4 regions of the Janthinobacterium sp. FW305-128 genome follow, and region 1 is predicted to be linked to each of the others. Evidence: predicted binding sites of a transcription regulator. Region 1 holds the regulator's gene; each other region holds the start of a gene.
What was found. The regulator FNR, encoded in region 1, switches genes on or off when oxygen is low (the NO sensors DNR and NnrR bind a similar motif). The targets are predictions, from matches to a motif close to TTGATNNNNATCAA.
Positions count from the first base shown of each region.

Region 2: a site for FNR is predicted at 1,299-1,312, ahead of IGS60_RS07120 (XrtA system polysaccharide chain length determinant). Genes of this name have one in related genera too.
Region 3: a site for FNR is predicted at 697-710, ahead of IGS60_RS06085 (PAS domain-containing methyl-accepting chemotaxis protein). Genes of this name have one in related genera too.
Region 4: a site for FNR is predicted at 1,513-1,526, ahead of IGS60_RS25095 (PAS domain-containing methyl-accepting chemotaxis protein). Genes of this name have one in related genera too.

Region 1 is NZ_JACYMK010000004.1:369,327-372,870, reverse strand. Features, by position in the region: gene ccoG (cytochrome c oxidase accessory protein CcoG) at 1-343, shown strand, start outside; gene IGS60_RS11575 (FixH family protein) at 490-1,014, shown strand; gene fnr (fumarate/nitrate reduction transcriptional regulator Fnr) at 1,141-1,899, opposite strand; gene IGS60_RS11565 (response regulator) at 2,139-3,544, shown strand, end outside.
Region 2 is NZ_JACYMK010000002.1:504,104-507,647, forward strand. Features, by position in the region: gene IGS60_RS07110 (long-chain N-acyl amino acid synthase) at 1-376, opposite strand, end outside; gene IGS60_RS07115 (XrtA/PEP-CTERM system exopolysaccharide export protein) at 577-1,200, opposite strand; gene IGS60_RS07120 (XrtA system polysaccharide chain length determinant) at 1,454-2,983, shown strand; gene IGS60_RS07125 (XrtA-associated tyrosine autokinase) at 3,003-3,544, shown strand, end outside.
Region 3 is NZ_JACYMK010000002.1:281,056-284,599, reverse strand. Features, by position in the region: gene IGS60_RS06090 (3-hydroxyacyl-CoA dehydrogenase NAD-binding domain-containing protein) at 1-345, opposite strand, end outside; gene IGS60_RS06085 (PAS domain-containing methyl-accepting chemotaxis protein) at 963-2,963, shown strand; gene IGS60_RS06080 (protein-glutamate O-methyltransferase CheR) at 2,967-3,544, shown strand, end outside.
Region 4 is NZ_JACYMK010000014.1:20,713-24,256, forward strand. Features, by position in the region: gene IGS60_RS25095 (PAS domain-containing methyl-accepting chemotaxis protein) at 1-1,422, opposite strand, end outside; gene IGS60_RS25100 (DEAD/DEAH box helicase) at 1,864-3,544, opposite strand, start outside.

The DNA of each region.
Region 1 (3,544 bases):
CCTGCGCACGCCCCTGAAAATGGACGTGATCCGCGACCGCGGTTCGATGGGACGCGAGGTGGAAGACGGCATGATCGAAAACGTCTATCGTCTGCAGATCATGAACACCTCGGAGCAAAGCCAGCATTTCAAAATCAGCGCTTCCGGCTTGCCGGGTCTGACCTTGCTGACGCGCGACGAAGTGACCTTGCAGCCGACGGAAACGCTGGGCTGGCCGATCCGCCTGCGCGTGCCGCACGGCGTCGGCGAGAAGGGCTCGAACAAGATTGCGATCGAATTGCACTCGCTGGACGACCCGTCGCTGCATGTGCGCGAAAGCGCGGTGTTCATCGTGCCGCGGTGATGTTGATTTGGGGTCGGCCCCTCCGGGTCCGACCCCGTTATTTCGCCGTAGGGGTATCATCAATCATGCGTTAGGGTCACTTGATTTTCAACCCGGAAGCAAAAGCTGGAGTCGGACCCAAAGGGTCCGCCCCCAAGGAGAACACAATGTCCGACAGTCTGAAACTGCAACCTCCCGTTGCCCCGTGGTACAAGCATCGCTGGCCATGGCTGCTGATGATCGGTCCCGGCCTGTCCGTGGTCGTCGGCAGCTTCATGGGCTATATCGCGTTTACGCAGCCCGACGCGCTGGTGGTGGGCGACTATTACAAGCAGGGCAAGGCGATCAACCAGGATTTGAAGCGCGACACGATCGCCAGCGACCTGGCCATGGACACGACCCTGTCGTATGACGTCGCTGCAGCGCGCCTGAGCGGCTCCGTGCACAGCTTCGGCAAGGCGTACCAGGGGCCTTTGCAGCTGCACCTGGCGCATGCGACCCTGCCGGAAAAGGATATCAAGCTGCTGGTGCAGCCCGATGCGGCCGGCAATTTTTCCGTGGCGCTGCCGATGCTCGAGCGCAGCCGCTGGCAAGTGCTGGTGGAAAACGACAAACGCGAGTGGCGCCTGTCCGGCATCTGGACCTGGCCCGTGCAACGCAGCATCGCGCTGCATGCGGATGAAGAGTTATAACGTACAGCGCCGGGAAAAAACCGTAGCGAGCGGCAGTGATTTGTGGCTGAGAAGCACAGCTGTGCTATAGCACAGCGAGCATCGCAGGCCGCAAAGCACGACGCGCAGTAGGTTTTGACGGTGCTGTTACTTGCAGACGTCGGTGCCGGCTGTAATGGCTTTCAGCTTGGCCGGCTGCAAGATCTCGATCTCGCGGTTGGAGACGCGCAGCCAGCCTTCCTTCTTGAATTTCGACAATAAACGGCTGACGCTTTCGATGGTCAGGCCCAAGTAGTTGCCGATTTCCTCGCGCGACATGCGCAACTGAAATTTGCTGGCCGAATAGCCGCGCGCTTCATAGCGCGACGCCAGGTTGACGATAAAGGCGGCAAAACGCTGCGTCGCCTGCATATTGCCCAGCAACAGCATGACACTTTGCTCGCGCGTGATTTCCTGGCTCATCATGCGGTGGAAATGGCGCAGCAGGGTCGGCATATTACCCAGCAATTGTTCCAGGCTGGAAAACGGGATTTCACACACTTCGCTGTCTTCCAGCGCCACCGCATTACAGTGGTGGCGGTCGGCGCTGATGGCGTCCATGCCCAGCAGTTCGCCCGCCATCTGGAAACCCGTCACCTGCTCTTCGCCGCCCGGATTGATCTGGTAGGTCTTGAAGTGGCCCAGACGGATCGCATACAGGTTCTGGAACGAGTCGCCGATGCGGAACAGCGAAGCGCCGCGCACGATCTTGCGGCGGCGGCCAATGATCTGGTCCAGTCTGTCCATGTCGCCCACGTCGAGGCCCATCGGCAGACACAATTGATGCATGCTGCAGGTCGAGCATCGCGCACGCAACGCTTCCACGGTCACTGTGGGCGAGGTTGGAGTGAGTAGCGCTTCAGTCATGTCGGTACCTTTTAGAAAATGCAACAACAAGTTTACTGCATACAGGGTTGCCGTGTGCCAATTTCACCGCAATTTCGCTGAATAAACTACGTTCCGACTTTAATTATATGGCAACATCGTCAAAAGCCCATGCGGAGAGGGCAATTTGCGTGGCGGCGCTTGCCAAGCTGGGGTATTGATAGGAAAATTCCTGACAGCATTATCTGCCGCCTGTGCCGCCCGGTACTGAAAAGGAAATCATGAAGCCTCTCGGCATCAAAGCAAAAGTCGCGCTGGCCACCAGCCTGACCTCGATCGCCATGATCGCGCTGGTCACCATGATCCAGGTGCAGCACATGCGCGACGATTTCACCAAGGTACTGTTGAGCCAGCAGTCGTCCCTGATCAGCCGCACCGCCGCCGAGCTCGACGACAAGCTGGGCATGCTGCTGCAGATCGTCACCCTGACGGCACGGCAGCAGCCGCCGGAACTGATCACCCAGCCCGCCCAACTGCGCGACTACTATTCGCGCCGCTCGATGCTGGTGCTGTTCGACGACGTGCTGGTGCTCGACGCGCACGGCGCCGTCGTGGCCGACATGCCGGAAGTGGCGGGGCGCGCCGGCATCAACGTCGCCGAGCGCGAGTATTTCCAGACCGTGCTGCGCACGCGCCAGCCCATGATCACCGAGCCGATGCTGGGCAAATCGAGCGGCATGCCCATCGTGCAGATGGTCGCGCCCGTGCTGGGCGCCGATGGCCAGGTGGCCGGCGTGGTGATCGGCGTGCTGCGCCTGTACAAGGATAACCTGCTGGGGAGGTTGCGCTCGGAAAAGATCGGCAAGAGCGGCTATTACTTCGTCCTCACGCGCGGCGCCGTGCCGCGCTATGTGCTGCATCCCGACACCAGCCGTTTGCTGCAGCCGCGCCTGCCGAACGCCAACCTGACGACCACCCGGCTGCTGAAGGACGATGGCGAAGGCACCATGGTCAGCACCAACAGCCGCGGCATCACGGCCGTCAACAGCTTCAAGCGCCTGAAATCCGTAAATTGGCTGCTGGCCGCCTCGCTGCCCCTCGACGACGCCTTCGAACCGTTCGACGGCGTGCTGTACCGGCTGGTGCTGTGGAGCATCCTCGCCTCGCTGCTGGCCGCAGCCGTGCTGGGCTGGGTCACCGTGCGCCTGCTCTCGCCGCTGGTGCGCCTGCGCGACACCCTGCAGGCGCTGCGCACCAGCGGCAGCCGTTTCACTCCCGTGCCCGTGCAGCAGCGCGACGAGATCGGCGAGCTGACGGAAGCGTTCAACGGCCTGATGAGCGAGCGCGACCGCTTGCAGCAGGAGCTCGAATCGCGCGCGGCGGAGCTGGAACAGGAGCGCGACCGGGCCGAGGCGGCCAACCGCGCGAAGAGCGATTTCGTGGCGAACATGAGCCATGAAATCCGCACGCCCCTCAATGCCGTGCTGGGCATGGTGTATTTGCTGGGCAATACCAAGCTCGATACGGAACAGCGCAAGTATCTGACCATGGTGCGCGTGGCGGGCCAGTCGCTGCTGGGCATCCTCAACGACGTGCTCGATTATTCGAAGATCGAGGCACGCCGCATGGAATTGTCGCCCGTCGAATTCGACCTCGACGAAGTCATGAACACGCTGGCCACGACGAT
Region 2 (3,544 bases), on a different contig from region 1:
ACAGGCGCCGGCCCTGCTCGCGCAGGACGTCGAGCTTGTCGCGGAAGTTTTCATCGGCGGGCAAGCCCGTCTCGTCATTGTCCAGGCACAAGGTCATGGTGCCGACGGTGGTGCCGGCCGTTTCCGCAAACAGTGTGATCTTATTGAGCGCATGGGCCGTGCCGGGATCGACGGCATAGCCGCGCCAGCCGTACATCTTGCGGATCAGCAAGCTGGCCGCTTCGCGCCGGCCACGCGAATTGGCCATGCGGATATGAAAGCGCTGCAGGTCGAGCTCATGCTCCATGGCCGGGTCGATCTGCCCCTCGCCTACCACCAGGTCGCTGAAAGTACCAGGCGTGTCGAAAGAAATAATGGGTTCATCTTCAAAGCTCATCTTGTCCTCACGTTCATCGGCAGCCGTCGAGACGGACTGAAGCCAATGCCTTGTGACAAGACAAAAACGGGAGAAGTTCCCACCTTTAGCTAAAAAAACAGAAGAAATCTGTCTTTAGATAGCAAAATAACACGCTGAAATTTGCCGAAAAGTGCAAAATGACAAATATAAGTGCTGTTTTGACACTGCCGAGGCCGCTGCTAAAAAAAGCTCTCCGGGATCAGTAAGACGTCGCCCGGCCGCATCATGACATTGGCCGAAATATCGCCCTCCTTCAGCAAATCGTCGAGCCGCACCGCCAGCTGCTGCTGGTTGCCTTCGCGCATGCGGATGATGCTGGCTTTGTTGCCGGCCGCGAAGTCGGTGATGCCCCCCACGGCGATGAGCACGTCCATCAGCGACATGCCCTGCCGGTACGGCAGCGCCTGCGGCTTGGCCGCCTCGCCGATCACCCGGATCTGCTCGCTATATGGCCCCGAGAAATTGGTGACGATGACCGTCACCACGGGCTGCTGGATGAACTTGCTCAAGGCTTGCTCGATGTCGCGCGCCAGCTGGGTCGACGTCTTGCCGCTGGCGGCCAGATCCTCAACCAGCGGCGTGGTGATCTTGCCGTCCGGCCGCACGGCCACCGTCAGCGACACTTCCGGATTGCGCCAGACGATGATGTTGACGGAGTCGCCCGGACCGATCAGGTAATCGTGCATGGGAGCGCTGTCGTCGGAAGGCGCCAGCGGATAGCGGGTGCGGCAGGCGCCCAGCAGGCTGGCGGCGCCGGCCAGGACCAGCGTATTGCAGAGAAATACACGGCGAAATGGATTCATGCGGAGCCTCTTCGAGTCGATGCGCGTCCATGGGCAGCCCCGCAGAACCAGCCTGGGCCGCGAACTTCCTATGATTATTAAAACCCGGCAAGTGAACCTTGAGGCGTATCAAGAAGCAATCATCTTGGGAAATCTTGCTCCGCAGCCGCCCTATACTTGCTTACTCAACAAGCAAGTATTTTTTGCAAGACGTCGTCGTTGTCCGCGCCGCCAGCCCATCTACCGTGCAGCACCGTCACCTGAAGGAAGCGACATGGAAGAATTGATACAGCAACTGCTTTCCGGCTTGAAAGGCATCTGGAAGTACCGCTGGCATGCGGTGCTGGTGGCGTGGCTGGTGGCCATCGGCGGCTTTATCAAGGTGATCACCCTGCCCGATGACTACCAGACGTCGGCGCGCGTGTTCGTCGATACGCAAACCATCCTCAAGCCGCTGATGGCCGGCATGACCAGCGTGCCGAACACGGAGCAGCAGGTGGCCATCATGAGCCGCACCCTGCTCAGCCGCCCGAACGTGGAGCGGGTCATGCGCATGGTCGACCTCGACCTGGACTCGAAGACCGCACGCGAGCACGAGGCCCAGCTGGACGAGTTGATGAGCCGCATCAAGATCACGGGCACCAATGCCTATGACATCTACACCATCAGCTACAGCGGACGCGATCCCAAGCTCGTGCGCGACGTCGTGCAAAGCCTGCTGACCATCTTTGTCGAAGGCAGTTTCCAGGGCAAAAAAGGCGATTCGCAGAAGGCGGTGCAATTCATCGACGAGCAGATCAAGAATTACGAGGACAAGCTGAGCGCGGCGGAAAACCTGGTGAAGGAATTCAAGATCCGCAACAACCTGCTGCTGCCACGCCAGGGCATCGACTATGGCAGCCAGTTGCTGATGTCGTCCGATAGCCTGAACAATGCCAAGCTGGAACTGGTCGAGGCGGAACAGGCGCGCAAGGCCATCCAGAGCCAGATCGAGGGCGACGAGCCCGTGCTCGACATGGAGCCGAACGCGGCGTCCATCACGAATCCCGAACTCGACGAACGCATCGCCTCGCTCAACAAGAACCTCGACAACCTGCGCATGCAATTTACGGAATTGCACCCCGATATCATCGCTTCGAAGCGGCTCATTGCCCAGCTGGAAGAACGCAAGATCGAGGAAAGCAAGCTGAAAACGGCGTCCGGCGACCCGGGCAAGAACTACAGCCCCATGCTGCAGCAATTGAAGGTGGCGCTGACGGACGCGGACGCCAAGGTGGCCGCCATCCGCGCCCGCGTGCAGGAATACACGGCGCGCAACGAACGGCTGCTGGCGCAGAGCAATGCCGTACCCGAGGTGGAATCGCAGCTGGCGCAGCTCAACCGCGACTACATCATCAACAAGGAAAACTATGAAAAGCTGATCGGCCGGCGCGAAGCGGCCAAGCTGTCGGGCGAACTCAGTTCCACCACCGAAATGATGGCCTTCAAGATCATTGACCCGCCCACGGTGCAATATGCGCCCGTCGGCCCGAACCGCCCGCTGCTGTTCAGTGCGGCGCTGGGCGCGGCGCTGGTGGCCGGCGTCGCCACGGCCCTGCTGATCAGCCAGGTGCGCCCCACCTTCCTCAGCCCCTCGGAACTGCGCGACGCGACGGGCTTGAACGTGCTGGGCACGGTATCGATGAACTGGACGCCGCTGCAGCAGGTACGCCGCCGCCGCGCCCGCTATGGCTTCGGCGCCTGCCTGGGCAGCCTGTTTGTGCTGTATGGCGGGGTCATGACGGCCGCGCTGCTGAAATTCTAGAGCCACCAAGGGAGCGACGATGAGCAGCAAGGACAGCGGCAAGCAGGAACCCACGATCCTCGGCGTGGCCGAGGCCAGCGTACCCTATGGCGTGGATGGCGCGCAGGCGGCCCGGTCGCCCCAGTACCGGGCCCTGAACCTGGACCGGCTGGCCGAGCAAGGCATGCTCACGCACGATGGCGGGCGCAGTTCGGTGGCCGAGGATTTCCGCATCATCAAGCGCCCGCTGCTGCGCCAGGCGCGCGCCAGCGGCGCCGAGGCCATCCGCCACGGCAACCTGATCGTCGTTACCAGCGCCATGCCCGGCGAAGGCAAGACCTACTGCGCCATCAACCTGGCCATGAGCATCGCCATGGAAATGGATATCACGGTGCTGCTGGTCGATGCCGACGTGGCGCGCCCGTCCGTGCTGAAAGTGCTGGGCCTGCCGCCGGAACCAGGGCTGATGGACGTGTTGCTCGACCCGCAACTGGCGATGGCCGACGTGATCCTGAAAACCAATGTGGCCAATCTGAGCATCCTGCCCGCCGGGCGCAGCAACAAGCATGCGACGGAATTGCT
Region 3 (3,544 bases), on a different contig from region 1:
GGCCACGCGGTAGTTGCAACCGAGCGCCAGCTCCAGGCCGCCACCCATGCAGACGCTGTGGATCGCTGCCACGATGGGCTTGGTCGACTGTTCGACGACGTTGATCAGAGTGTGCAGGGTCGGTTCCGTGAGCGCCTTGGGCGAATTGAATTCCTTGATATCGGCGCCGCCCGAAAAGGCCTTGCCGGCGCCCGTGATGACGATGGCTTTGACGGTCTCGTCCGCCAGCGCCTGGCGGATGCCGGTCACGGCGGCCGTGCGCGTCGCCAGGCCCAGACCATTGACGGGCGGATTGGCCAGGGTAATGACGGCAACGGCGCCGTTCACTTGATATTCAGCACTCATGTCTCTTCCTTATTGGTTTTGCTCAACGTATGAGGTGGTTGCAAGGGATGAAGCTTTACTATACCGCATAAAAGAACGCTCGTATTATTTTTGTCGTGTGCGCGCGGCCGCCAGCATGCTGCGCCATGGTACAACATCGTTTGCGGATCGATTCTGCTGCCGACAGCAAACTCCGGCAGAAGCTATCAATTGGATATTCATTCAAATAACAAAACCGCAATAATAATAACGTCGTTTTATTATACGAAGGAATGCGTTTGTGATATGCCGGCATGGGGTAATTACGACAATACTTACATTATTTATTCCCTCCCCTTGTTTTTCGCCAGACGCTGGGGAATAATAAAATTATTGATTCAAATCAATACTCTACAATTTATCTCCTATAGGCCAAGCGCAGAAAAAACGTGGGCGGCAGTTCATTGCGCACATTCTCACCGATTATCACCAAATCACGGCCGATGCAATGACATTTTTGCCTTATACGGATAGCAGAAAAATAATAACAGCAGCCTTATCGCCCCCATTCCTCTTCTCATATCGAAGGACATACTATGGACGCAGCCAGCCATGTCAGCCCCACGCAGGATCTGGACTTAGAAGCGATAAATACTGCATTGAACCGTGTCCAGGCCGTCATCGAATTCGAACTCGACGGCACCATCCTGCATGCGAATGACAATTTCCTGCGTGTCGTCGGATACAGCCTGGCCGAGGTGCAAGGCAAGCACCATGCCATCTTCTGCGATCCCGAGTATGTAAAAACGGCCGAATACGCCAACTTCTGGGCCAAGCTGGCACGCGGCGAATTCGACCAGGGCGAATACAAGCGCCGCGCCAGGGATGGCCGCGAAGTGTGGATCAACGCTTCCTACAACCCCATCCTCGACGCGGACGGCAAACCGTATAAAGTCATCAAGTTCGCCACCGACATCACGGCCAGCAAGCACCGCAACGCCGATTATGAAGGCAAGATCGACGCCATCAGCAAGGCCCAGGCCGTGATCGAGTTCCGGCTCGACGGCACCATCATCCGCGCCAACGACAATTTCCTCAAGTCCGTCGGCTACACGCTCGACGAGATCGAAGGCAAGCACCACCGCATGTTTTGCGAGCCCGAGTACGCCAAGAGCGCGGAGTACGCGCAGTTCTGGCAAAAACTGGGCAAGGGCGAGTTCGACGCAGGCGAATACAAGCGCCTCACCAAGGACGGACGCGAAATCTGGCTCAATGCCTCGTACAACCCCATCTTTGACGCGGAGGGCCGCCCCTTCAAGGTGGTCAAGTTCGCCAGCGATGTGACGGCCCTGAAAAAGCGCAATGCCGAATACGAAGGCAAGGTCAGCGCCATCGGCAAGGCACAGGCCGTGATCGAATTCGACATGCAGGGCAAGGTGCTCGATGCCAACGGCAATTTCCTCGCCGTCATGGACTATGACTTGAGCGATATCCAGGGCGAACACCACCGCATGTTCTGCGAGCCCGAGTATGCGGGCAGCGCCGAGTACAAGAAATTCTGGCAAAAACTCAACCGGGGCGAATTCGACGCGGGCCGCTACAAGCGCCTGGGCAACCATGGCAAGGTGGTGTGGATACAAGCGACCTACAACCCCATCCTGGACCTGAACGGCAAGCCGTATAAAGTGGTCAAGTTCGCCATCGACATCACGGACCAGGTGAACCTGGAAAACAGCATCCAGGCCAAGGCCGCCAACGACAGCCGCAAGGTCAATGCCCTGCTCGACTCGGTGGCGCGCGCGGCGCAAGGCGACCTGACCTGCCATATCGTGCCCGAAGGCGGCGAACCGATCGATTTGCTGGCCGGCGGCATCAGCAAGATGATCGTCGACTTGCGCGGCGTCATCGGCAACGTGGTATCGGCGGCCAACGGCTTTGCCGAGGCTTCGCACACCATCGCCGAACGGGCCACGGGCGTAGCCGTGGGCACGCAGGCGCTGGGGGCCACGGTGGAAGAAATGAACGCCTCCATCGACGGCTTGACGTTTTCCATCAATTCCATCGCGGAAAACACCTCGAACGCCGATTCGCTGGCGAAAGCCACGCAGCAGGAAGCGGAATCGGGCGCGCGCGCCGTCGCCAAATCGATCGAGGCGATGGACCTGATCAACCGCTCGTCGGAAGACATCGGCGAAATCGTCAAGGTCATCAGCGAAATCGCCAACCAGACCAACATGCTGGCCTTCAATGCGGCCATCGAGGCGGCGCGCGCGGGCGAGCACGGCCTGGGCTTTTCCGTCGTCGCCGACGAAGTGCGCAAGCTGGCCGAGCGTTCCTCGCAGGCGACCAAGGAAATTTCCAAGCTGATCAACGAATCCGTCAAGCGGGTGTCCACCGGCAGCGAGATTTCGCGCCAGGCCAGCGACGCCTTCGACAAGATCGTCTCGGGCGTGGCCAAGACCACGCTGGCCATCTCCGATATCTCGAAGGCGGCCAACGAGCAGCTGCTGACGGCGCGCGAAGTGTCGACGGCGATCCAGTACATCGCCGAGGAAACGGAAAAGTCGGCCGCCAACTGCGACAGCATCGCCCGTTCGACGGATGGCTTGAACGAGCGCGCGGGCAGCCTGAACCAGACTGTCTCCGGCTTCGTGGTGTAAGCCATGAGCCACGCGGCCACCTTGACGCCCGAGGTGCTGACGACGCTGATTGCGCTGGTGCGCCAGCATACGGGCATCGCCATGACCGCGCGCAAGAGCGTCTTGCTGGAACGGCGTTTGCAGCCACGGTTGCATGCGCTGTCCCTGACCAACTACCAGGCGTACCTGGACCGGGTGGCCAGCGACCGCGACGAGGTCGCCCATTTCATCGACCTGGTGACCACCAACGACACCCTGTTCTTCCGCACGCCGCAGGTCTGGGACTACTTCCGCGACCGCTACCTGCCCGCCTGGGCGCGCGCCCATCCCGACGGCTGCCTCGCCATCTGGTCGGCGGCCGCCGCCAGTGGCGAGGAGCTGTATTCGATCGCCATGCTGTGCGAGCAATTCAAGCTGCAAGTGCCCGCCTTCCGCTATCAGATCCTGGCCAGCGACATTTCGCAGCAGATCCTCGCGGCGGCAAAGGCCGGCCAGTACAGCGGGCGCTCCGTCGAGCGCATCCGGCTGTCGCACCCGGACTTGCTGCGCAAATATTTCTCGCCCGCGCCGTATGGCGTCAAGGTCAACGACGAGCTGCGGCA
Region 4 (3,544 bases), on a different contig from region 1:
CTGGTTCTGCTCGCGCGTGGTCGAGGAAATCTCGTCCATCACTTCCGTCACGCGGGCCACCGAGGCGATCACTTCCGTCATGGTGGCGCCCGCATTGCTGGTCAGCACGCTGCCCGCATTCACGGTGGCGATCGAATGGTCGATCAGATTCTTGACCTCTTTCGCCGCCGTGGCAGAACGCTGCGCCAGGCTGCGTACTTCGCCCGCCACGACGGCGAAGCCGCGACCGTGCTCGCCTGCGCGCGCCGCTTCCACGGCCGCGTTCAAGGCGAGGATGTTCGTCTGGAAAGCGATGCCGTCGATCAAGCCGATGATGTCGAGAATCTTGCGCGACGACGTGCTGATCTCGTCCATCGTGGTGACCACTTCGCTGACGATGGTGCCGCCCCTGGCCGCGACGGTCGACGCCTGCACCGCCAGGTCGTTGGCCGTGGCCACGTGGTCGGCGCTGTTTTGCACGGTCGATGTCAGCTCTTCCATGCTGGCCGCCGTCTGCTCCAGGCTGGACGCCTGCGATTCCGTGCGGCTCGACAAGTCCATATTGCCCGTGGCGATTTCCGCCGTGGTGATGCGGATATCCTCGAAGTTGGCGCGCACGTCGCCGATGATGCTGTGCAAGTTGATATTGGTCTGGCGCAAGGCCGCCATCAATTGACCCATATCGTCGTCGCGCACCTTGTCGATCACGCCCGTCAAGTCGCCCCCGGCCATCTTGCGCGCCACCGTGATGGCGTCGCCCAGCGGCGCGACGATGGAGTTGTGCAGATGGGCCCAGAAATACAGCATCAGCGCCACGGCGGCGGCAGCCGCGCCGCTGAGCCAGCTGCGCGTGGCCGTGCTCGTATCGCCGTCGATATTCCACACGGCGCAGCCAAGGATGGCCAGCACCACGCCCAAGATGATGCAATGCAGGGCGATGTCCTGCGACAGGCTCAGCTTGCGCCACTCGGCCAGCTTGGCGGCCCAGCCCTGGCGCACGACGCGGCCATTGCGGATCGCCAGGTTCGCGCTATTGCCGTCTTTAAAACTTTTATACAGAGCTGCCGCTTCGTTGATCTGCTCGCGCGTGGGCTTGGTGCGCACGGACATATAGCCGATCGGGCGGCCGTTTTCGATGACGGGTGTGATATTGGCGAAGACCCAGTAAAAGTCACCATTCTTGCAGCGGTTCTTGACCATGCCGGTCCACGGCATGCCCGTCTTGATGGTGTCCCACAGGTCGGCAAACGCTTCAGCCGGCATATCGGGATGACGCAGGATATTCTGTGGCGCACCCAGCAGTTCCATTTCTGAAAAACCGCTGACCTCAATGAAATACTGATTGGCGTAATTGATGTTTCCCTGTAAATCCGTGGTGGAAACAATCGTCATGCCTTCATTTAATACGTATTCATTTTGCGTGATAGGCGTATTGACCCGCATCGTCGCTCCTCTATTTTTATCAACTAGCATAACAAAATCATAAAAACAATATACCACATCAAGCACCCATGATATATCGCCCCGGCGGCAGTGACACTGGTCAAAAAATTTAATAAAAACCAATTCATTTATGTTTTAGAATTTACTTTGATTCAACTAGATTGATTTTATTGAATGTAAAATTCAAATTGAACGCAGACACAATAATTAATAAAAAATTATGTATCGATGCGGCAGTCAATAAATATGGTGTTTGCGCCGATAAAAAGACGCGCAAGCGCGGCAATATGCGCCGGCCCATGACGGGGCCTGCCGCCAACCATAACGCCGCAACCACGAACATTTCTTGAGGGAAAATAAAAACTGGCGCGAACGCGCCAGTGGGGGAACTGTCTCCAATCCGCTACACAGGCGCCGGGGAGGCGCCTGTGCAGGGACAGCTTACTTGAATGATTTACGCGGTGGCGATTTCGGACGCGGCGGCGCAGGCTTGCGCTCCGTCGTGCCGTCATCGAGGCTGATGCGCAGTTTCTGGCCCGACACGACGACCGATTTCAGGTGGTCGAGGATTTCCGGCGGCATGCCTTCCGGCAGGTCCAGCACGCTGTAGTTGTCAAAGATATCGATGCGGCCGATATGCTTGGCTTCCAGGTTCGCTTCGTTGGCGATGGCACCCACGATGTTGCTTGGCGTCACGGCGTGCTCGCGGCCCACTTCGATGCGGTAAGCCGTCACGCCTGGACGTGGACGTTCCTTCTTCGGCGCGCGCGGTGCAGGTGCTGCGTCGCCCGCGTCCGCTGGCGCATCCTTGAACGCTGGCGCGGACTTGGCGGCGAACGGCTTGCGCGGCGCGGCTGGCGGCGCCAGGTCCGGCGCGTCGCCATCGCGGCTGATGCGCAGCTGCTGGCCCGCGACCCACACGGTCTTCAGCTGATCCAGCAATTCTTTCGGCATGCTGTCTGGCAAGTCCAGGACGCTGTAGTCGTCATAGATTTCGATGCGGCCGATGTTTTTCGAATCGATGCCCGCTTCGTTGGCGATGGCGCCCACGATATTGCCCGGTTTCACGCCATGCTGATGACCGACTTCAATACGGAAGGTCTGCATGCCGGCGTCGGCTGGGCGCTGGATGCGTTCCTTTTTCGGGAAGGCCGGGCGTTCGCTGCGCTCGTTACGGTCGAAACGGTCACCGCGTTCCGGACGGTCGTTGCGCTCAAAACGGTCCTGGCGCACAGGACGGTCGTCTTGCCACGTGGCTTGCTCGCGCGCCTTGTTCTTGTCCAGCAGCAGCGGCGTATTTCCACGCGCCATCTTCGCCAGGGCGGCGGCGATTTCAATGGCGGGAATGTTCTGTTCGCGCTCGAAGTCCTCGATCAGCGACTGGAACTGCTCCAGTTCGCCCAAGGCCAGGGTTTCACTGATCTGTTCCTTGAACTTGGCGATGCGCACGTCGTTGACGGCCTGGATCGTCGGCAATTCCAGCATGCCGATCGGCTGGCGGGTCGAGCGTTCGATGGCTTTCAACAAGTTCTTTTCACGCGGGGTGATGAACAGGATCGCTTCGCCGCTGCGGCCGGCGCGGCCCGTGCGGCCGATGCGGTGGGTATAGCTTTCCGGATCGTGCGGCACGTCGTAGTTGACGACGTGGCTGATGCGCTCGACGTCCAGGCCGCGGGCGGCCACGTCGGTTGCCACGAGGATGTCGATCTTGCCGTCTTTCAACTGCTGGATCGTGCGCTCGCGCTGGGCTTGCTGGATGTCGCCATTGATGGCGGCGGCCGAGAAGCCACGCGCTTGCAGCTTGCTGGCCAGCTCTTCCGTGCCCAGCTTGGTGCGGGCGAAGATGATCATGCCGTCAAACGCTTCCGCTTCCAGGATGCGCGTCAGCGCGTCGAGCTTGTGCATGCCCGACACGAGCCAGTAGCGCTGGCGGATGTTGTCGGCCGTGCCCGTCTTGGCGGCGACCGTCACTTCGGCCGGGTTCACCAGGTAGGTGGTGGCGATGCGCTTGATGACGGAAGGCATGGTGGCCGAGAACAGGGCCGTTTGATGGCCGTCTGGCGTTTCTTTCAAGATACGTTCGACGTCGTCGATAAAGCCCATGCGCAGCATTTCATCGGCT